Regions from separate parts of the Rhodoferax sp. GW821-FHT07G04 genome, predicted to be linked through region 1. Evidence: riboswitches for the same ligand, from Rfam matches in the RefSeq annotation. Region 1 holds a riboswitch; the other holds the start of a gene.
The links. A riboswitch is a leader RNA that binds a small molecule or an ion and turns the genes downstream of it on or off. The one in region 1 is predicted to bind thiamine pyrophosphate.
Positions count from the first base shown of each region.

Region 2: linked by a shared signal. The riboswitch ahead of AC07OO_RS04945 (TonB-dependent siderophore receptor) and the one ahead of thiC (phosphomethylpyrimidine synthase ThiC) in region 1 are both predicted to bind thiamine pyrophosphate.

Region 1 is NZ_JBWKQD010000002.1:796,974-807,428, reverse strand. Features, by position in the region: gene AC07OO_RS12900 (isovaleryl-CoA dehydrogenase) at 1-707, shown strand, start outside; gene AC07OO_RS12895 (LTA synthase family protein) at 736-2,760, shown strand; gene can (carbonate dehydratase) at 2,785-3,447, shown strand; gene aceK (bifunctional isocitrate dehydrogenase kinase/phosphatase) at 3,513-5,408, shown strand; gene AC07OO_RS12880 (5-carboxymethyl-2-hydroxymuconate Delta-isomerase) at 5,465-5,824, shown strand; gene AC07OO_RS12875 (DUF6713 family protein) at 5,828-6,226, shown strand; gene AC07OO_RS12870 (hypothetical protein) at 6,411-6,713, shown strand; TPP riboswitch at 6,743-6,843, shown strand; gene thiC (phosphomethylpyrimidine synthase ThiC) at 6,935-8,809, shown strand; gene AC07OO_RS12860 (FAD-dependent oxidoreductase) at 8,829-9,890, shown strand; gene thiS (sulfur carrier protein ThiS) at 9,887-10,117, shown strand; gene AC07OO_RS12850 (thiazole synthase) at 10,122-10,455, shown strand, end outside.
Region 2 is NZ_JBWKQD010000001.1:1,063,930-1,074,384, forward strand. Features, by position in the region: gene AC07OO_RS04915 (bile acid:sodium symporter family protein) at 1-686, shown strand, start outside; gene AC07OO_RS04920 (chalcone isomerase family protein) at 708-1,310, shown strand; gene AC07OO_RS04925 (OmpA family protein) at 1,327-1,938, opposite strand; gene AC07OO_RS04930 (FecR family protein) at 1,935-2,417, opposite strand; gene AC07OO_RS04935 (crotonase/enoyl-CoA hydratase family protein) at 2,530-3,222, opposite strand; gene AC07OO_RS04940 (AAA family ATPase) at 3,279-3,815, opposite strand; gene AC07OO_RS04945 (TonB-dependent siderophore receptor) at 3,841-6,015, opposite strand; TPP riboswitch at 6,106-6,209, opposite strand; gene AC07OO_RS04950 (Lrp/AsnC family transcriptional regulator) at 6,288-6,800, opposite strand; gene AC07OO_RS04955 (saccharopine dehydrogenase family protein) at 6,939-8,033, shown strand; gene amaB (L-piperidine-6-carboxylate dehydrogenase) at 8,065-9,585, shown strand; gene AC07OO_RS04965 (prolyl oligopeptidase family serine peptidase) at 9,738-10,455, shown strand, end outside.

The DNA of each region.
Region 1 (10,455 bases):
GCAAGATGTGGATCACCAACGGCCCCGATGCCGACACGCTGGTCGTCTACGCCAAGAGCGAGCCCGAGCTGGGCGCGCGCGGCGTCACTGCCTTCCTGATCGAAAAGGGCATGCCCGGTTTCAGCATTGCCCAGAAGTTGGACAAGCTGGGCATGCGCGGCAGCCACACCGGCGAGCTAGTATTCAACAATGTGGAAGTGCCCCACGCCAATGTGCTGGGCGCGGTCAACGGCGGCGCCAAGGTGCTGATGAGCGGCCTGGACTATGAACGCGCCGTGCTGACCGGCGGCCCGCTGGGCATCATGCAGTCCGTCATGGACAACGTCGTCCCCTATATCCACGACCGCAAGCAGTTTGGCCAGAGCATTGGTGAATTCCAGCTGATCCAAGGCAAGGTCGCCGACATGTACACCGTGCTGCAGGCCGGCCGCAGCTTTGCCTATACCGTGGCCAAGAACCTGGACCTGCTGGGCGCCGAGCACGTGCGCCAGGTGCGCAAGGACTGCGCCTCCGTCATCCTGTGGACCGCCGAGAAGGCCACCTGGATGGCCGGCGAGGGGGTACAGATCTTTGGCGGCAATGGCTATATCAACGAATACCCGCTGGGCCGCCTGTGGCGCGACGCCAAACTGTACGAGATCGGTGCGGGTACATCGGAGATTCGCCGCATGCTGATTGGTCGGGAGCTGTTCGCTGAGACAATGTAGGCCGTTGCCCACATTCTGTCTCCCGTAGATGAAGCTCGCCCTCCAACGCACACTGACCACTCTTCTCCATGGCACCCTGCGCGGCCTGCTGCGCGCCTGGGTGCTGGTGCTGCCTTTGGTGCTGGTGCTGTCGGCCATCCGCATCGGGCAGCTGGTGCACTTCTGGCCGGCGGGCTACCAGGCCAGCAGCGGCGATATTGCCAGCGTGCTGCTGCAAGGTTTTCGTTTCGATCTGAAGGTCAGCGCAGTAGCCGTCTTTCTATTGCTGCTGGTGCTGCCCTGGGCGTCTGCCAAGGCCAATGGCCGCATCGCAGTCGGCGTCGCGTTCTTCTATGTGCTGCTGTCCCTGGTCAATCTGCACTACTTCGGCTTCTACAAGACCCCCATTGATTCGCTGGTGTTTGGCCTGGTAGAGGACGACACCACGGCCGTGCTGCAGACCATCTGGCATGACTTCCCGGTAGTGTGGACACTGCTGCTGGTCGCGGTGCTGACGGGGGTCTGCACACTGCTGCACCGCTGGATGACGGCGCGCTTGAAGCCGGACGCCGCGCTGCAAACGCGTTCCGCCGCCGTTCAACTGGTGCTGGTTGTCGTCATCTTCTTCGCACTGGTCTTTGCCGGCAAGGGCACCATCCGCGAGATGGCCTTGCAGCGCCAGCATTTGACCGTCACCACCTCCCAGTTCCTCAACGACATGGTGCCCAATGGCCCCATCGCGCTGAAGTACGCCTGGGACAGCCGCGGTCAGTCGCAGAACCTGCAGAACCCGTTGGCCGGCCTCAAGGCCATGGGCTTCGATTCCGCTCAGGCCGCGGCCGAGGTGCTGGGCCTGCCCCATGGCAGCGAGGCCGAGGTCAAAGCCGCGCTGACCGCGCACGAGGCAATGCCACCGGGTGCGCCTAAGAAAAACCTGATCTTCTTCCTGATGGAGTCGTGGAGCGCCGAGCCGCTGCTCTACCAGGCTCCCAAGTTCGACGTGCTGGGCCGCATGGTGCCTACGCTGGACAAGGCCTGCCACTTCCGCAATTTCGATTCCGCGCAGCCCGGCACCCATCCGTCGCTGGAGGCCATCCTGTTCTCCACCCCGATCACGCCCTTGACCATGGGCGACGTGGGGCGCAAGCCCATCCCCTGGGCCATTCCCCGCGTGGTCAAGGATGCCGGTTATCAGACGTTGTTCGTCACCTCGGCCCGCTCCGGCTGGCGCGACCTGAACCGTGTGCTGGCCGTGCAGGGCTTTGACGAGGTGGTGGACGCCAACACGTTGAAGGAGCAGTACCCTGATGCCACCTTGGGTATTTGGGGCGTGTGGGACAGTTATGTCTTCAAGTACCTCGCCAAGCGCCTAGCTGCCCAGCCCGCGGACAAACCCATCTTCGTCTTCGTGCTGACGTCCACCAACCACCCGCCCTATGACCTGCCGGCCGACTACCAACGTGTGCCGCGCGACATGGCGCTGTGGAAGGGCGAGACCACGTCCGATACCCTGCTGCTGAACCTGGACACCTACCACTACGCCACCGACCTGTTGGGCGGTTTTGTGCAGGATGTGCAAAAGGGTCCGCTCAAGGCCAACACCATCATCGCGGCCACCGGCGACCACAATGTGCGCTCGTTTGGTATGTATGCCGATGCCTCGCGCCGCTACCTGCAGCGCCAGGTGCCCTTCGTGATCTGGGGAGATGGGCTGGGCGGGCCGCAATGCGGCCCGCAGCAGGCCCTGCCCGCCAGCCACCGCGACATGTTCAGCACGCTGCTGCCGCTGGTCGGCGTGAACGGCCCCTACGTCAATGCCGGACGCAACCTGCTGCGCACGCCAGCGGCCACCAACCCGCTGGACGCGCCCCGCACCATGTTCTTCACCGGTGAGGTGCGCAACACCCAGGGCCTGTGGCAGTTGGGTAACAAGGATTCATTCACCTGCAGCTCGGCAGCGTCGTCTGCCACGCCCGCAACAACACCGTGCCAGTTCAATGCGTTGGATGACCAGCAAGAGCGGGCCCGCTACGGCCTGCTGGACTGGAACGTGCGCTACTCCCTCAAGAAATAAGTCAGATAAATAAGGAGCTTATCGATGGCAGACAAACTCAGCGACCTCTTCGCCCACAACCGCGCCTGGGCCGCCCGCATGGAGGCCGAGCGCCCCGGCTTCTTCACCGGCCTCAAGGCCCAGCAAAAGCCCAAGTACATGTGGATTGGCTGCTCCGACAGCCGCGTGCCCGCCAACCAGATCACGGGGCTGGAGCCGGGCGAGGTCTTCGTGCACCGCAACGTGGCTAATGTGGTCGTGCATTCCGATCTGAATGCCCTGTCCACCATCCAATTCGCCATCGACCTGCTCCAGGTGGAGCACATCATGGTGGTCGGTCACTATGGCTGCGCGGGTGTGCGCGCCGCATTGGACGGCGCACGCGTAGGCCTGGCGGACAACTGGCTGCGCCACATCCAGGACGTACGCGACCGCCATCGCCACCTGCTGGAGGCGCTGCCCGAGCATGGCCGTGCCGATGCCCTGTGTGAACTCAATGTCATCGAGCAGGTCGTCAATGTGGCCCAAAGCACGGTGGTGCAGGACGCCTGGGCGCGCGGCCAGGGCGTCACCTTGCACGGCTGGGTCTATGGCCTGCAGGACGGCCTGCTGCAAGACCTGCATATGACGGTGAGCGGTGCGGATGACCTGGACGTGCTGTACCGCCAGGCCCTGTCGGGCGTGCGCCTGATCGCCCGCCACGAGTAGGTTTGAAAGAAATAGGCGCTAGCCCTCGTCGGTATTGCGTGAGTAGCTATGAATAAGTGAGCAGCATGTTTCCCACCCGCCTGGACTCTTCTATCGCTTATGACATCGCCAAGGCGATGATGGATGGCTTCAACCGCCACTACCAGCTGTTCCGCACCGAGTCCGCTCGCGCCAAACACCGCTTTGAGACGGCTGATTGGCACGGCCAGCAGCGGGCGCAACGGGAGCGGATCGAGTTCTACGATCTGCGGGTGACGGAATGCTCACGCCGCCTGGAGCGCGAGTTCAAAGCCGGCGACCAGTCCATGGACATCTGGCAGCAGATCAAGCTGCATTACATCGGCCTCTTGGTGAACCACCACCAGCCCGAGCTGGCCGAGACCTTCTTCAACTCGGTCACCACCAAGATACTGCACCGCAGTTATTTCCAGAACGACTTCATCTTCGTGCGCCCGGCCGTCAGCACCGAGTACATCGAAAACGACGAGTCCAAGAAGCGCCCCACGTACCGCTCGTATTACCCCAAGCGCGACACCATGGCCAGCGTGCTGGTCACCATGGTCAAGGACTTTGACCTGCAGCGCCCCTTTGACAACCTGGAGCACTATTGCGGCCTGGTGCAAGACGCCATGATGGAGCGCCTGGGCGATGCCAAGCTGCGCGCCAATTTCCAGATTCAGGTGCTGACCGGATTGTTCTTCCGCAACAAGGGTTGCTACATCGTCGGCAAGCTGATCAATGGCTTCAACGAGTTTCCGTTTGCGCTGCCGATTCTGCACACCAAGAAGCCCACGGCCGCGCGTCTGGCGGACGATCGCAATGCGGCGGGTGACGCCGCCGAGGACAGCCATGCGCACCGCTCCAAGCTGGTCATAGACGCCGCGCTGTTTGGCGAGGACGACCTGCTGATGCTGTTCAGCTTTGCTCGCGCCTACTTCATGGTGGACATGGAGATCCCGTCCGCCTATGTGCAGTTCCTGCGCAGCATGATGCCGCGCAAACCCCGCAACGAGATCTACAACGCGCTGGGCCTGGCCAAGCAGGGCAAGACGCTGTTCTACCGCGACCTGCTGGCCCACCAGCGCCACAGCACCGACAAGTTCCGCATCGCGCCGGGCATCAAGGGCATGGTCATGCTGGTGTTCGATTTGCCGTCGTTTCCCTATGTGTTCAAGGTCATCAAGGACTACTACCCGCCGCAGAAGGACACGACCCGCGAACAGATCAAGGGCAAGTACCTGCTGGTCAAGCAGCACGACCGCGTGGGCCGCATGGCCGACACGCTGGAGTACAGCGAGGTCGGCTTCCCGCGCGACCGGTTTGACGACGAGCTGATTGCCGAGATTCAGAAATTCGCCCCCAGCCAATTGGAGATCAGCGACCGCGATGGCGATGGCACGGTGGAAGTCATCATCAAGCACGTCTACATCGAGCGGCGCATGATCCCGCTCAATATCTACCTGCAAGAGGCCTTTGATGCCGGCGGTGCCACTGCAGCCGACCAAAGCCTGGCGGCGGTGCGTGCCCGCGAGCAGATCGAGCGCGGTGTCGTCGAGTACGGTAACGCCATCAAGGACCTGGTGGCCGCCAATATCTTCCCTGGCGACATGCTATGGAAGAACTTCGGCATCACCCGCCACGGCAAGGTCGTGTTCTACGACTATGACGAGATCGAATACATCACCGACTGCAACTTCCGCACCGTCCCCCCGCCGCGCAACGAAGAAGACGAAATGTCCGGCGAGGTCTGGTACAGCGTGGGCCCCAAGGACGTGTTTCCCGAAACCTTCGGCCCCTTCCTGCTGGGCAATCCGGCGGTGCGCAGCATCTTCATGCAGCACCACGCCGACTTGCTGGAGGCCTCGTTCTGGCAAAGCCACAAGGACCGCATCCAGGCGGGCCATGTGCACGATGTGTTTCCGTATGACAAGGAGAAGCGGTTCAAGCCGCCACACAGCTAACACGGACGACAATGCGATAGATAACGGTTTCAGTCTCTCGCCACGCAAGGAACAGCATGCCCCATCTGACCATCGAATACTCCAACAATCTGCCACAGTTCAACGCCGAAGGCGCTTTGATGGCGTTGAACCAGGCGCTGATGGCGTCCGGTCAGTTTGAGGAAGTTGACATCAAGAGCCGAGCCGTTCGACTCAGCAATTTTCTGGTGGGCACATCAACGGCGGACCGTGCTTTTGTCCATGCGAAGTTGGCGATATTGAGCGGACGTTCGATTGAGATCAAACAAGAACTTTCGAAGAGCTTGCTGAGTGCGCTGAATGGCGTGTGTGCCTGGCCATCAACTCTGCAGGTTCAGCTCTGCGTTGAAGTGCAGGAGATCGAGCGCCAGTCTTACGCCAAGATGAGCGTTGGATAGCCCATGGCAAGCACCTCTCGCCTGCACGGGCTCTTCCTGGCCAATGCCACCGTCCTCATCACGCACCAGATAGACGCCGCCTTCTGGCGCGAGTGGGAGTTGTTTCGGATTCCCGGTGGCAACCAGATGAACTTGCTGCTCAACATTCCCATCATCGCGCTGGTGCTGTATGCGCACAACCGCGTAGTGGCCAATATTCAAGCTGGGATGTTTTTCTACAAGCTGCTGGCGGCCTTGGGTTTCCTGACCTGCGCCATCCACTCTGGTTTCTTTTTGGTTGGTAGCACGGCGTTTGTCCAACCCATGTCGATATTGCTGCTGGTCGCCACGTTTGTCCTTTCTGTATGGCAATTGCTTGCCGTGCGAGGTATGGGCAAACTGGCGGCGCCAGTGCGGCAATGACGCCAATACCGGTGTTAACTGAATTCACAAACAGTAACTCTTCGTAAGACGCCGCACACCCCGGCCTCATCCATTTACAGAGCCTTGCATTCAGCCCTCATAACATCGCATGATGATGGCGATGAACGGCGTGTCGGGAAGCGTGCCTCGCACGGAAGGCGCCCGCTGCAAGAGGAGTACTGCCATGCGCATTCGAAACAGCTATTGGGCCATGCTGGGCCAAGATATCAGCAGTGCCCCCGATACCTTCGCGCGGGTGCGTGGGGCGATGCTCGCGCTGATGGAAAAGCACTGCCCCGACAACGCCGATCTGCGCCATAGGGTCACCTTTGCTACCGACATTGACACCCTGTGGTACTTGCGTTCCAACCTGTTGGCCGCCCTGGCTGCGAGGCAGGGCGAGACGGTGGCGCGGGATTACATCTCGCAGGTCACCCTTTTGTTTCAGGAGCGGCAGCCAGGTGGAGCACTGAGGAACCAGCCCTGACTGGGGCAACGACCGGTTTGTCGTACACTCCGCCTTGCCCGGGGTGCGCAGTGGTTGCGCTGAGATGGATTCCGAACCCGCGAACTTGATCTGGTTGATACCAGCGTAAGAAGTGCACAGCCGCCAATGGCCCAGAACCGTCCAGGCGGCGCCTTTTCACAGTTTGCGGGGCAGGTGCCTTTTGTCTTCGGGTGATGACGATTACCTCAGGAGACATTCCAATGAACGCACCCGACAAGCTAGCCCAGTTCATCCGCCTCACCCGCGAACCGCTTCCCGCTTCCACCAAACGCTACCTGCCAGGCAGCCGCCCCGACATCCAGGTGCCGGTGCGCGAGATCTTGCAAAGCAATGGCGAGGCCGTCACGGTTTACGACACCTCCGGCCCCTACACCGACCCGCGTGCCGAGATCGATGTGCGCCAGGGCCTGCCGCTGGTGCGCCAGGGCTGGGTTGCCGAACGCGGCGACACCGAAGTCTACGAGGGCCGCAAGCCCTACGCATTGGACGACGGCCTGAAGCACGGCGAGACCGATGCGCTGGCCGCACTGCGCGCCCAGGCCGCCGGCCTGCAGCGCCAGCCGCGCCGGGCCAAGGCGGGCGGCAACGTGACGCAGATGCACTACGCACGCAAGGGCATCATCACGCCCGAGATGGAATACGTGGCCCTGCGCGAGAACCAGAAGCTGACCTGGATGGAGCAGTACCTGGGCAATGCCGAGCGCGAGGCACGTCTGGCGGGCAATAGCTTCGGCGCCAGCATCCCCAAGGTCATGACGCCGGAGTTTGTGCGCGACGAGGTGGCCCGCGGCCGCGCCATCATCCCCGCCAACATCAACCACACCGAGCTGGAGCCCATGGCCATAGGCCGCAACTTCCTGGTGAAGATCAACGCCAACATCGGCAACTCGGCTGTCACCTCCAGTATTGAGGAAGAGGTGGAAAAACTGGTCTGGTCCATCCGCTGGGGCGCAGACACCGTCATGGATTTGTCCACCGGCAGAAACATCCACACCACGCGCGACTGGATCGTGCGCAACTCACCGGTGCCCATCGGCACCGTGCCCATCTACCAGGCGCTGGAGAAGGTGGGGGGCATTGCCGAAGACCTGACCTGGGACATCTTCCGCGACACGCTGATCGAGCAGGCCGAGCAGGGCGTGGACTACTTCACCATCCACGCCGGTGTGCGCCTGCCCTTCATCCACCTGACCGCGAACCGCGTGACCGGTATCGTGTCGCGCGGCGGCTCCATCCTGGCCAAGTGGTGCATTGCCCACCACAAAGAGAACTTCCTGTACACGCACTTCGACGAGATCTGCGAAATCATGAAGGCCTATGACGTGAGCTTCTCGTTGGGTGACGGTTTGCGCCCTGGCTCGGGCGCTGATGCCAACGACGAGGCCCAGTTCGCCGAACTGCGCACGCTGGGCGAGCTGACACAAAAGGCCTGGGCGCAAGACGTGCAGGTCATGATCGAAGGCCCTGGCCACGTGCCCATGCACATGGTGCAGGCCAATATGACCGAGCAGCTCAAGCACTGCGGCGAGGCGCCGTTCTATACCCTGGGCCCGCTGACCACCGACATCGCACCGGGCTACGACCACATCACCAGCGGCATTGGCGCGGCGATGATCGGCTGGTTCGGCACGGCCATGCTGTGCTACGTGACACCCAAGGAACACCTGGGCCTGCCCGACCGCAACGATGTGAAGACCGGCATCATCACCTACAAGATCGCCGCCCACGCGGCCGATGTGGCCAAGGGCCACCCGGGTGCGCGGGCACGGGATGACGCGTTGAGCAAGGCACGTTTTGAATTCCGCTGGATGGACCAGTTCAACCTCTCGCTGGACCCCGACACCGCGCGCGACTTCCACGACGAAACCCTGCCCAAGGACAGCTCCAAGGTCGCGCACTTTTGCAGCATGTGCGGCCCCAAGTTCTGTTCGATGAAAATCACGCAAGAGGTGCGTGAGTACGCCAAGGCCAAGGGCGTCAGCGAAGAGCAGGCGCTGGACGCCGGCATGGAGGCCATGTCGGACTCGTTCAAAAAAGCGGGCGGCGAAATCTACATCCCCATCACCAAGGCCTGACCGAGCCAGGAGAGTCGATATGCACATTGGCATTGCAGGAGCGGGTTTGCTAGGCCGCCTGCTGGCGCTGGAACTCAGCCGCGCCGGGCACCGGGTCGATGTGTTCGACCCGGCCAAGGGCCCTGGGCCTAACGCCGAGTCAGGCTCTGAGGCCGCAGCCTGGACAGCGGCGGGCATGCTGAGCCCGGTGGCCGAACTCGAGTGCGCCGACGAGCGCGTGTTTGCCTGGGGCCTGCGCTCCTGCTACCTGTGGCCGTCCATCGTGCACGGCCTGGGTGAGCCGGTGGCGCTCAGCCTGCAAGGCAGCCTGCTGCTGGCCCACCGGGGCGATGCCGGTGCGGCCCAGCGCGTGGTCAGCCTGCTGCAGGCCAAGGCCGGTGCGCCCTACCAGCCCGAGCTGCTGGACGCCAAACGCCTGGCCGAGTTGGAGCCATCCATCCAGGGCCCGGCCCTGAGCTGGCTGCTGCCTTGCGAGGGCCAGATCCACACCGTGCAGGCCATGCAGGCATTGGCCGCGCAGGGCACGCGCCAGGGTACGCATTGGCACTGGAACACGGTGGTGGAGGGGGCCGCCGCGGGTGAACTGCAGGTGCGCCTGAGCAAGGGCGGCGCGCATGGGGCCGAGAGCCTGCGCTTTGACCATGTGTTCGACGTGCGCGGTCTGGGTGCGCGCCCGCAGCTACCGGTGCGCGGTGTGCGCGGCGAGGTGTTCTGGCTGCACGCGCCGGGTATTCAGCTCAGCCGCTCGGTGCGGTTGGTGCATCCGCGGCACACGGTCTACATCGTGCCCCGCCCCGACGACATCCTGGTGGTGGGCGCCAGCGAGATCGAGAGCGAGGACCGCTCGCCAGTGTCGCTGCGCAGCACGCTGGAGCTGCTGAGCGCCGCGCACAGCGTGATCCCCGAGCTGGCCGAGGCCCGCGTCGTTCACTCCGAGGCCAACCTGCGGCCGGCCCTGCCCAACAACCTGCCGCTCTTGACGCGCGATAAGGGCATCACACGCATCAACGGCCTGTACCGCCACGGCTGGCTGGTGGCACCGGCCATGGTGGAAGAGGCACTGGCCGGGGGCTTGCAATGAGCGCATCCGCAGCCACCGTGTCGCAGACCCTCACCGTGGTGGTCAACGGCACCACGCAGACCACCGCCGCGCGAACCTTGGCAGAGTGGGTGGAGCAGCAGGGCCACAGCCCCAACGCCGTGGCCACCGCATTGAACAGCCAGTTTGTGCCACGCGCTTTGCGGGCCGCGCAGACGCTGGCGGATGGTGACGCCATCGTCACGTTCCAACCGATTGAAGGAGGTTAGTCCTGTGGACACGAGCAACAGCACAAACCCGGGCTACAACCCGTCCGATACCTGGACCCTGGGTGGGCGCACGCTGCAGAGCCGCTTTCTGCTGGGCACGGCGGGCTATCCATCGCCCGCCATCCTGCAGCAGGCCATTGCCGCATCGGGCGCGCAGGTGGTCACCGTGGGGCTGCGCCGCCAGGTCGCTGCCGGCGCTAGCGCCGCGGCCGAGGGCGATTTCTTCGGCACCATCAAGGCCACCGGCGCCCACCTGCTGCCCAATACGGCCGGCTGCCGCACGGCGCGCGAGGCCATTACGCTGGCGCAGATGGCGCGCGAGCTGTTTGACACGCACT
Region 2 (10,455 bases), on a different contig from region 1:
TTGCCGTGGGCCTGATGCTGCTGGCCGCTTCGCCAGGCGGTATTTCGGCCAATCTGTACAGCCACCTGTTTGGTGGCAACGTGGCGATGAATATCTCGCTGACAGCCGTCAACACCGTACTGTCCATCGCCACGCTGCCGGTGATCAGCAACTCGGCCATCAACACCTTTGCCAAGACGGGCCAGGTGGTGCCGCTGCAGTTCGGCAAGGTGGTGGAAGTCATCACCATCGTGCTGATACCGGTGGCCATCGGCATGTGGGTGCGCACGCGCAAGCCCGCCTTTGCAGCGCGCTCGGAAAAGCCGATGAAAGTGTTCAGTGCCCTGGTGCTTGCGCTGGTGTCTATAGGAGCCTTGGCCAAGGAATGGGCATCGATCACGACCACTTTTGCCGACGTGGGCTTGGCGGTCGTGGCCTTCAACCTGATCAGCTTGCTGGTGGGCTACTACCTGTCGCGCGTTGCCGGACTGGATCGGGGCTTGGCCACCGCCATCAGCTTCGAGATCGGCATCCACAACTCCACGTTGGCCATCTTCATTGCACTGGCGGTCTTGCGCGACATCCAGTTGGCACTGCCCGCCGCCATCTATTCGGTCAGCATGTACATCACCGCCACCCTATTTGGGCTGATCGTGCTGCGGCGAAGCCCGCCGGCGGCCCAAGCAACGGCAAACGCTTCGGTCTGAGCGATGAAGAGGAAATCTTCTATGCGAGCCTACCGCGTTGCAATGTTGGCCGCGTGCACCTTGGGCCTGTCACTACCCACTATATTGGCGTTCGCACAGGCTGCCAAGCCTGCGGAAGGCGTCTCCTACGAGCCCGAAATTACACTGGCGGGCAAGACCTTGCAGCTCAATGGCACGGGCATTCGCAAAAAGCTGTTCTTCAATGTGTATGCAGCCGCCCTGTACCTGCCGCTCAAAGCCAGAACCCCGGCTGAGGTCTATAGTGCGCCCGGCCCCAAGCGCTTCAAGGCCAGTTTTCTGCGCGAGCTGGATTCGGCCGGCTTTGGCAAGACCACGATGCAGGTGATGAATGACAACCTGCCCAAGGAGCATATGTCGCGTTGCATACCGGGCTTGCTCAAGCTCAGTGACGTGTTCGCCGCCAAGAAGCGCATTGGCCCCGGTGAGAGCTACACCATTGACGAGATCCCCGGCAAGGGCACCGTCGTCAGCATCAACGGAGCAGCGGTGGCGGAGATTGCGGAGCCCGAATTCTTCACCTGCCTGATGTACAACTACTTTGGTGACAAGCCCGCCGATGCCAATCTCAAGGTCGGCCTGCTAGGCGGGGCTGGCGACAAGTAGGTGGACAGCGCTGCGCTCAGCGCAGCGTGATCTCCACGCGGCGGTTGCGCGGTTCGGGCGTGTCGTCCGGCGTGGGCACCAGCAGGTTGCGCTCACCGTGCGATTCGATGCTCATGGTGGTGTTGGCCAGGCCCATGGCGCGCAACTGCTCGGCAATCGCCGTAGCACGCTGCAGAGCCAGCACCTCGTTGGCATCGGCAGCACCCTGGGTGTCGGAGTGGCCAATCACCGACATGTCCACCGAAGGCCGTGCCAACGCGTGCTCCACAATGGTCTGCAGCAAAGCCTTGGACTCCGGCGTCAACTCGGCACCACCGGTTTGGAAGTAGAGCAGGAATTGCTCGGGCTGTGTCGGGCGGGCCTTCATGGCGGCGCCAAAGTCGCGTTGCAGTTGCTCATTGCTGACATCAAAGGGGGGCTTGCTGCCATCCAGCAGGGCACCCTGCTGCGCCTTGGTCAGGGTCTGCTCGCCACGCTGGCCTTGCACGACGACCTTGCCCAGGCTGCCGTCCAGGCTGGGCAGCAGCGCCACATAGGACTGGGGGCCAGCGCAGGCGGTCAGCAACATGCCGATCAGGGTCGCGTATGCCAGCTTCACACCGGGCCACTGAACAATGTGCCGGTTCATTGCGCGTCCTCCACCTTGGCCACAAATTGGGTGCCGCGCACACCGATGATGCCGGTCGGCGTCTTGACCGTAACCGCTTCGGGCTTGAGTTTGGCGATAACACCCGACACATAGTTCAAGCTGCCCTTGAGCAGGCTGGTGCCCAGGCGCAATTGGCCCTGCGCCGGGGCGTATAGATATTCGTCCACCGTCAGCTCGGTATCGGGGCCGAAGGACATCACGGTGTTGTCTTTGAACGTGACGCCCAACGATGCATTGGCCAATGTCTTGAGTTGGCTGCCCAGCAAAACCGGTGTGCCGGGTGTGGCGGGTGTGCGCTGGCCGGCGGTGCTGACCCAGGCCTCGCCAGTCACGGTCTTGACATAGCCTATCGGCGCGGGTGTTGTGGTCTGGGCGCTGGCGCACGTCACCGCAAGGCCAGCCACAAGGCCTGCGGACAGCGCACGCAGCACGAACTGTGCGGTATAGGACAGGGACATGGTTTCTCTCAGGATCTACAAATGACGAATCGGCATTGCCCCGCCTTGCTATCAAAAGTGGAGCGAAATGAGTAATAAATACGAGGGCTAGCGGCCTATTTTCCAAGTGCCGTTACATCAAACTGATGGTTTTATCCAGTTCGATGGCGGCGTCCAGGGTTTCCAGCAAAGCCTTGCGCACCTTGCGTTTGGTGTTCTTGTGGGCATTCATATTGAGCTTCTTCATCTGCTGGGCCACCTCCACCGCGGCACTGAGCAACTGTTCAGGCGCCACCACCTGGTCCAGGAAACCGGCGGTCACCGCGCCTTGGGGTGTGAACATCTCGGCATTGATGACAGCACGCTGGAAGGCCGGGGTGGTCAGGCGGTCGCGCGCAATGGCGATGCCGACATGGTGCATGGTCATGCCGATCTTGACCTCGTTGAGGCCAATGCTGAAGGGGCCGTCCACGCCAATGCGGTGGTCTGCCGACAAGAGCACGAAGGCGCCCTTGGCCACGGCATGGCCGGGGCAGGCCACGATGATGGGCTGGGGATGGGCCAGCATGCGACGCGCCAAGGTGGAGCCAGCCGCCACCAGATCAATGGCGGCCTGGGGGCCAGCCATCATGACCTTGAGGTCGTAACCCCCACTCAAAATGCCGGGCTGGCCGGTGACGATGACGACGGCACCCGCGGCCTCGGCCTGGTCCAGCCCCCGGTTGAAGCTAGCGATCAGTTCATGTGAAAACGCGTTGACCTTGCCATTGTTCAGGGTCAGCGTGGCGATGCCATCTTCCAGGCTGTAGACAACCAATTCGCTCATGGTGGGGCTCCCGCAGAAATCAAAAAAGCCAGTCTAACCGCACAGCGGTGCGCAGGCTACTGCGGCGCCAATGACTGCAAGGCGTTCAGGCTGGTCTGCAAGCGTTGCTCGGCGGAGCCCGCGATACGCACACAGGGCCAAGCTCCTTGTGCCAGCACCTGCTCAAGCCGCGCATGCACCATGGCACGCGCCTGCACGCCGTCGCGTTGCAGACCGTCGGACACCCAGGGGATGTCAGGCTCCAACAGCAGGGTGGTTGCATAGCGGGCGTGCAGGCCATAGGCCTGCGGGTACAGTGAGGCGTCACCAAACACCACGTCGCTGTAGACGGCGGTCAGCAGGGGGGCGGTGTCGCACAACACCAATGGCAACTGTTCACGTTGGGCGAGGGTGTAGACCTCGGTCTCCTGCCGCAGTTGTTCTTGCAGTATGTGGATCTGCTCTACCTGCAGCGGAGTGCGGCCCTGCTGCAGCGTGAAGCTGCGCAGATACTCCGGCACCCACAGACCGCCCGTGCGATGGGCCAAGGCCTGTGCCAGCGTGGTCTTGCCGGTGCATTCGGCGCCTATCAGGCAAACCAGGCGGGGCTGCATGCCAGTCCAGTCTAAGCCCTAGGCCTTAAAACTCGACAGTGACCCGCGCCCGCACCGTGCGCGGTGTGGATGGGAACAGATAGGTGCCGCCCCAGTACTGGGTGGGTGCCTCACGCCAGTAGTTGCGATCAGTCAGGTTCTCGACATTCAGGCTCCACTGCGTAGCCTTGCCTATGAGGCGGTTTTGGTAGCGCAGGCCGGCATCCAGCTGCCAAGCTGTGGGCAGGCCCACACTGCCGTCCGCGGTCACGGTCTTTCCACTCTCGTGGGTCAGCAATCCACTGAGCGACAGGCCGGGCAAAGACGCAATCTTGTAGTCCGCAAACAGCGACGCCTTGGTCTTGGGCACATTGGTGACCTGTTGCCCCACCAGTGCGGGGTCGACCGCATCGGTGTACTTGGCGTCCAGCAGCAAGAGGCTGGCCTGTAAGGAAAGCTGTTTGTCAACCTGCCCCACCGCCATCAGTTCCACCCCGCGGTGGCGGGCTGTCTTGCCCCCGGCTATGCGCAGCGGCACGCCAGTGGCTGTGGCCTGGTCATCGGCATAGGGCTTGTTGACGCTGAAGGCCGCTGCGGACACCAGAAGGCGCGGATGAGCCTGCCACTTCAGGCCCAGCTCAGTCTGGTCGCTCTTGAGCGCGGGCAACACCTCTCCCGCATTGACAAATTTGCTGGGGCGGTTGGGCACGGCCTCCAACTCGGCGCCTTGCCCCCAAGACGCATACAGCATGGTGCTGGCCGCAGGCGACCACGACAACCCCGCCCAAGGCGTGGTGACGGTTTGGTCGATGGCGATGGCGCGCGAGCCGTCGCTGCGTTCACTGCTGCGATTCAGGTGCGAGGTGCGAAAGCCCACAAAGCTGCGCACACTGGGGCTCAGATCGCTGGACAGAGACGCATAAGCATCGACTGCGCGTTCGCGGCTGTTGGTGTTGAGATCGTTGGCCGAGGCGTCGGCGGGCAGCACGCTCGGCGTGTTGATGTTGGTCGTGCCCACAAAGTTGTAGGCCTGCTTGGGTGCGAGGTCGGTGCGCGCCTGACGGCCGCTCAGGCCCAGGGTCAACTGGTGGACCACGCCAGCTGCCTGCAGTTTGCCCTGCATCCTGGCATCCCAGGCCCAAGTGCTTCGCTCTTCGTTTTCACTGCGGTAGTCGTAAATGTCCACATCCCCATTTCCACAAAGGCCAGGATAGACATAGTTGGCTCCGGTGCTGCAACCATCGGGAAAGGCCAGCCGGTCCTGCACGACGGTGCGCTGTGTGCTCAGGCCCAGATGGGAACTCCAATACGCCGTGATCTGGTGGTCAATGGCGAATTGGGCATTGGTGCTGGTAGCCTCAAAGGGCTGCGACCAGGTTTGGTTGTTAAGGTTCAGACGGGAGTAGTTGCTGGCGGGCAGGGTATCGGCCACACCATCGCCATTGGTGTCCAACAGGCCCAGGCCGGGCACCGAAGGCTGCTTCTTGTGGTGGTATTCCAGATCGGCCGACAGTTTGGTGCGGCTGGTGGCCTGGGTCGCCAGGGCCAGGCTGGCAAACTCACGTTTGCCCTCGGCACGGTCAAACACCGTGCGCAGGTCCTCCGCGGCCAAGTTCACGCGCACACCTACGGCCCCCCAGGCGGTGTTGCTATCGACATGCACCTTGCTGCCGCCATTGCCGTCTCCACCTACCGTGGCGGTGGTGAAGTTGCCGGCCTGTGGCGCCTTGGTAACAAAGTTCACGAGGCCACCGGGCGCTGAGACGCCAGCCTGCATGCCGGCCACGCCTTTGAGCACCTCAATACGCTCTTTGTTTTCCAAGGCGATGGGCGCGTAATTGGACACGGGCAGACCATTGCGCAGGTAATTGTTGCCCTGGTCCAGTAGAAAGCCGCGCACCGACAGGCCTTCGATATAGCCCGTGGTGTTGTAGCTGTCGGCCAGCGATGCATCCAGTTTGATGGCTTGCGACAGGCTGCTGGATGCTGTGGCAGACAGCAGATCGGCGCTCAGCACCGTGATGCTCTGGGGAGTCTGCGCCAAGGTCTGGCCCAGACCGCCGACGTCGGCACGGTCAATGTCCAATACCGGGGCAGACTTGCCGGTGACGGTGACTGCTTGCAGGCTTGGGGAGGCCGTCTGCGCCCAAAGGGGTGCGGCAAGCAGCACGGTCAGCGCGGCGGCGCAGGGGGAAAGTTTTACATTGAGATGGAGCGCCATCGCATATCCTTTTCGTTGTTCGATGGCAGGGATGCAGACAGCAAGGCTATGGGCCGAACGGCGCACCACGGGTGATGGAGCAATCGTTGGCATGTTCTCACCACGCTTCCCTGCGCAAGTATTACCTTGATCAAGTTCCAGGGTGTTATCTCAGCCAACCACCCCAAAAGCAGCCAGCACCCCTAGCGTTTGCAGGTCAGCGGCGAAGGCCGACCCGATAACGCTATTGTAAGCGGCGCCCCTAAAAGGCAGCCTGCGCACAGGGCCATGGGTCAGGTGCGATCTATCTTCCACTCCAGCGCTACGGACGTTGTGGTCTTCACCACACCATCAAAATTGCCCATCTCATCCAGCAGCGTATTCATGCGCAGCGCGGACTCGGCTCGCAGCAGCACCACGTAGTCAAACTCGCCACTGACAGCGCAGAGTTGGCGCACCTCGGGCATGCGGGAGATCTGGCGCACGACCTCGCGGCCGGCCTTGGGTTGGACCGTAATGCCCACAAAGGCTTGCAGACCCATGTCGCGCACATCCTGGCCCAAGCGCACGGTATAGCCGGCGATCACACCTTCGCGCTCCATGCGGCCCAGGCGCGCCAGCACCGTGGTCCGCGCAGTGCCCAACTGGCGAGCCAAGTCAGCTGTGGAGGCACGGGCATTGGCCTGCAAGAGCGCCAACAGGTCACGATCCAGCTGATCGCGCAGGGTGCTGGTGCGCTCCAGTAATGCGCCCGTCGCTGCCGTGCTGGTTTTGACAGTTCTAGACGGCTTCGCGCGGGTACTCATGCTTGGGGATATTTCATATTGACTAAATACTATGACGAATCGTCTGTTTTATCAACCAATTCGTCAAAATGCCTATTTAATTCGTCCGAACCTGCACCTAGACTTCTTTCATCCAAACTTATTAACCAGGAGATTTCCATGCGTGTTGTTCTGATGGGTGCGGGCCACATTGGCCAAACGATTGCCACTTTGTTGTCCGGATCGGGTGACTACCAGGTCAAGGTCGTGGACCGCAGCGAAGAAGCGCTGAAGAAGCTGCGCCACCTGCCATTGGAAGTGGCACAGATCGACACCTCGGACGCCGCCGCTTTGCGCGCCGCGCTCAAAGGTTATGACGCCGTCGTCAACGCCCTGCCCTACCACCTGGCCACGATGGCTGCAGCCCAAGCGCTGGAGGCCGGCTGCCACTACTTTGACCTGACCGAAGACGTGGCCGCCACCCGCGAGATCATGCGCATGGCCGAAGGTGCCAAGACCGCCTTCATGCCCCAATGCGGCCTGGCACCCGGCTTCATTGGCATCGTGGCCCACCACCTGAGCAAGAAGTTCAGCAAGCTACACGAAGTGAAGATGCGCGTGGGCGCACTGCCCGCCTTCCCCACCAATTCATTGAAATACAACCTGACCTGGAGCGTGGACGGCCTGATCAACGAATACTGCCACCCTTGCGAAGCGATTCGCGACGGCGAAATCATCGAAGTGCTGCCGCTGGAAGGCATGGAGCATTTCTCGCTGGATGGCACCGAGTACGAGGCCTTCAACACCTCCGGCGGCCTGGGCACGCTGTGCGAGACCCTGAAGGGCAAAGTCAATACACTGGACTACAAGACCGTGCGCTACCCCGGCCACTGCGACATCATGAAGATGCTGTTGCAAGAGCTGGGTATGAAACATGACCAGGAAACGCTGAAGGACATTCTGCGCAAGTCCATCCCGCTGACCATGCAGGACGTGGTGCTGGTGTTTGTGACCGTCAGCGGCGAGCGCGACGGCCACCTGGTGCAGGAAGTTTTTGCCCGCAAGATCTTTGCGGACCGCGACGAAAAGGCCCCGCTGAGCGCCATCCAGATCACCACCGCCGCCGGCATCTGCGCGGCTGTCGATCTGTTCCGTGAGGGCAAATTGCCGCAATCTGGTTTCATCCGCCAAGAACAGGTAGAGTTGCCAGCTTTCCTGGCCAACCGCTTTGGCAAGGCGTACCAACAGTCGCGCCAAGTTGAGTCCATCGGTTAAGCCTGCCGTTTTTACCGCTTACGGAGACACCATGTCCAATCCCCATGATTCCATCCAAACCCTGCTGACGCGCCTGGGTGTGTCCGCCACTGCCTATACGGGTGGTGCGCTGGCATCCCGCTCACCCATCGACGGCGCAAACCTGGGCCAAGTGCACGAAACCGCCTTGACCGAAGTGGCGGCTGTCATCGGCCGCGCGCACGCCGCGCACCAAAGCTGGCGCTCCGTGCCCGCACCGCAACGCGGTGAACTGGTGCGTCTGCTCGGTGAAGAGCTGCGCGAACACAAGCAGGCACTGGGCACGCTGGTGTCGCTGGAGGCCGGCAAGGTCCTGTCCGAAGGACTGGGCGAAGTGCAAGAGATGATCGACATATGCGATTTCGCCGTGGGCCTGTCGCGCCAGCTGTACGGCCTGACCATTGCGTCCGAGCGGCCCGGTCACCGCATGATGGAAACCTGGCATCCGCTGGGTGTGGTGGGTGTGATCACCGCGTTCAACTTCCCCGTGGCTGTGTGGGCGTGGAATGCCGCCTTGGCCCTGGTTTGCGGCGACACCGTGGTGTGGAAGCCGTCCGAGAAGACTCCGCTGTGCGCGCTGGCCGTGCAGGCCGTGTTTGACCGTGCGTGCCAACGTTTTGGTGCGGACCGCACGGCCAACCTGTCGCAATTGGTGATGGGTCGCGCAGACGTGGGTCAAGCCCTGGTCGACGACACCAAGGTCGCTCTCGTATCGGCCACCGGCAGCACCCGCATGGGCCAGGCTGTGGGTCCACGCGTGGCGGCACGCTTTGGCCGCAGCCTGCTGGAACTGGGTGGCAACAACGCCATCATCGTGGCGCCGTCTGCCGACCTGGACATGGCCGTGCGTGCCGTGGCCTTCGCCGCAGCCGGCACCGCGGGCCAGCGTTGCACTACCGCTCGCCGCCTGATCGTCCACAAGTCAGTCCATGCGGACCTGGTCTCGCGGCTGACCCGCGCCTTTGCCAGCTTCAAGATCGGCTCGCCACTGGAAGAGGGCACGCTGGTCGGCCCGCTGATCGACGGTGCCGCATTTGATGCCATGCAGTCTGCGCTAGAGCAGGCCAAGGCCCAAGGCGGTGTGGTGGCCGGCGGTGAACGTGCCTTGCAGGACCGTTTCCCCAACGCTTTCTATGTGCGCCCGGCCCTGGTGCAGATGCCCGCGCAGACCGAGGTGGTGCGCCACGAGACCTTTGTGCCCATCCTGTATGTGCTGCAGTACAGCGAGCTGTCTGAAGCCATTGCGTTGAACAACGATGTGCCCCAGGGTCTGTCGTCGTCCATCTTCACGACCGATGTGCGCGAGGCCGAGCAGTTCATGTCGGCAGCGGGCTCCGACTGCGGTATTGCCAATGTCAACATCGGCACTTCGGGCGCCGAAATTGGTGGTGCCTTTGGTGGCGAGAAGCAGACCGGCGGCGGCCGTGAATCGGGCTCGGATGCGTGGAAAGCCTATATGCGCCGCGCGACCAATACGGTCAACTACTCGCGGGAATTGCCGCTGGCACAGGGCGTGCGTTTCGACCTGGGCTAAGGAACAAGCTGGCGTGCTCGCTACGTAGCGAGCACGCCACCGGCGCTGTCCAACCCCAGCAAACCGCCGTCCACCCCTCCGATACACCGGTCTGTCCATTGGGCCTGGTAGTCCGCGTTATGCTTGCGGGCTTACCAACACCAAAGGTAGCCATGAACCGGTTGATATCCAGAACCATCATCCAGCCGGCACTGGGCGCACTGCTGATCGCAGTGGGGTCTGTGTGCTGTGCCATCGAGAACCCGAGCGCGCCCGTTGCGCCAGTCAAAGAAGTTCGCGAAACACTGCACAGCGTCACGCTCACTGACCCCTACCGCTATTTAGAGAGCGTAAAAAACCCCGAGGTGCAGACCTGGTACAAAGGCCAAGGCGAATATGCCCGTGCCACACTGGACCGCATTGCCGGCCGCGATGCGCTGGAGAAGCGCATCACGGAGTTGACCTCGGCCAACGGTGACGCCATCAGCAGCCTCATCCGCCTGCAGGGTGACAGAGTCTTTTACCTCAAGCGCCCCAAGGGCGAACGCCAATACAAGCTGGCCATGCGCCTGGGCCTGCAAGGCGCCGAACGCATTCTGGTCGACCCGGAACTGGAAGCCAAACGCACCGGCGTGCCGCATGCCGTCAACTACTTCCGGCCGTCGTGGGACGGCAAGTATGTGGCCTATGGCATGTCAGCTGGCGGCTCGGAAGATGCGTCCCTCTACGTGCTGGAGATCGCCACCGGCAAGACGATGGGCCAGCCCATTCCCCGCGTACACGAAGGTCTGGTGCATTGGCTGCCGGACAGCCACTCGCTGACCTTCAACCAGCTCAAAGCATCCACACCGGGCGAACCCGAAAGCGAAACCTATCTGGACAGCCGCGTGA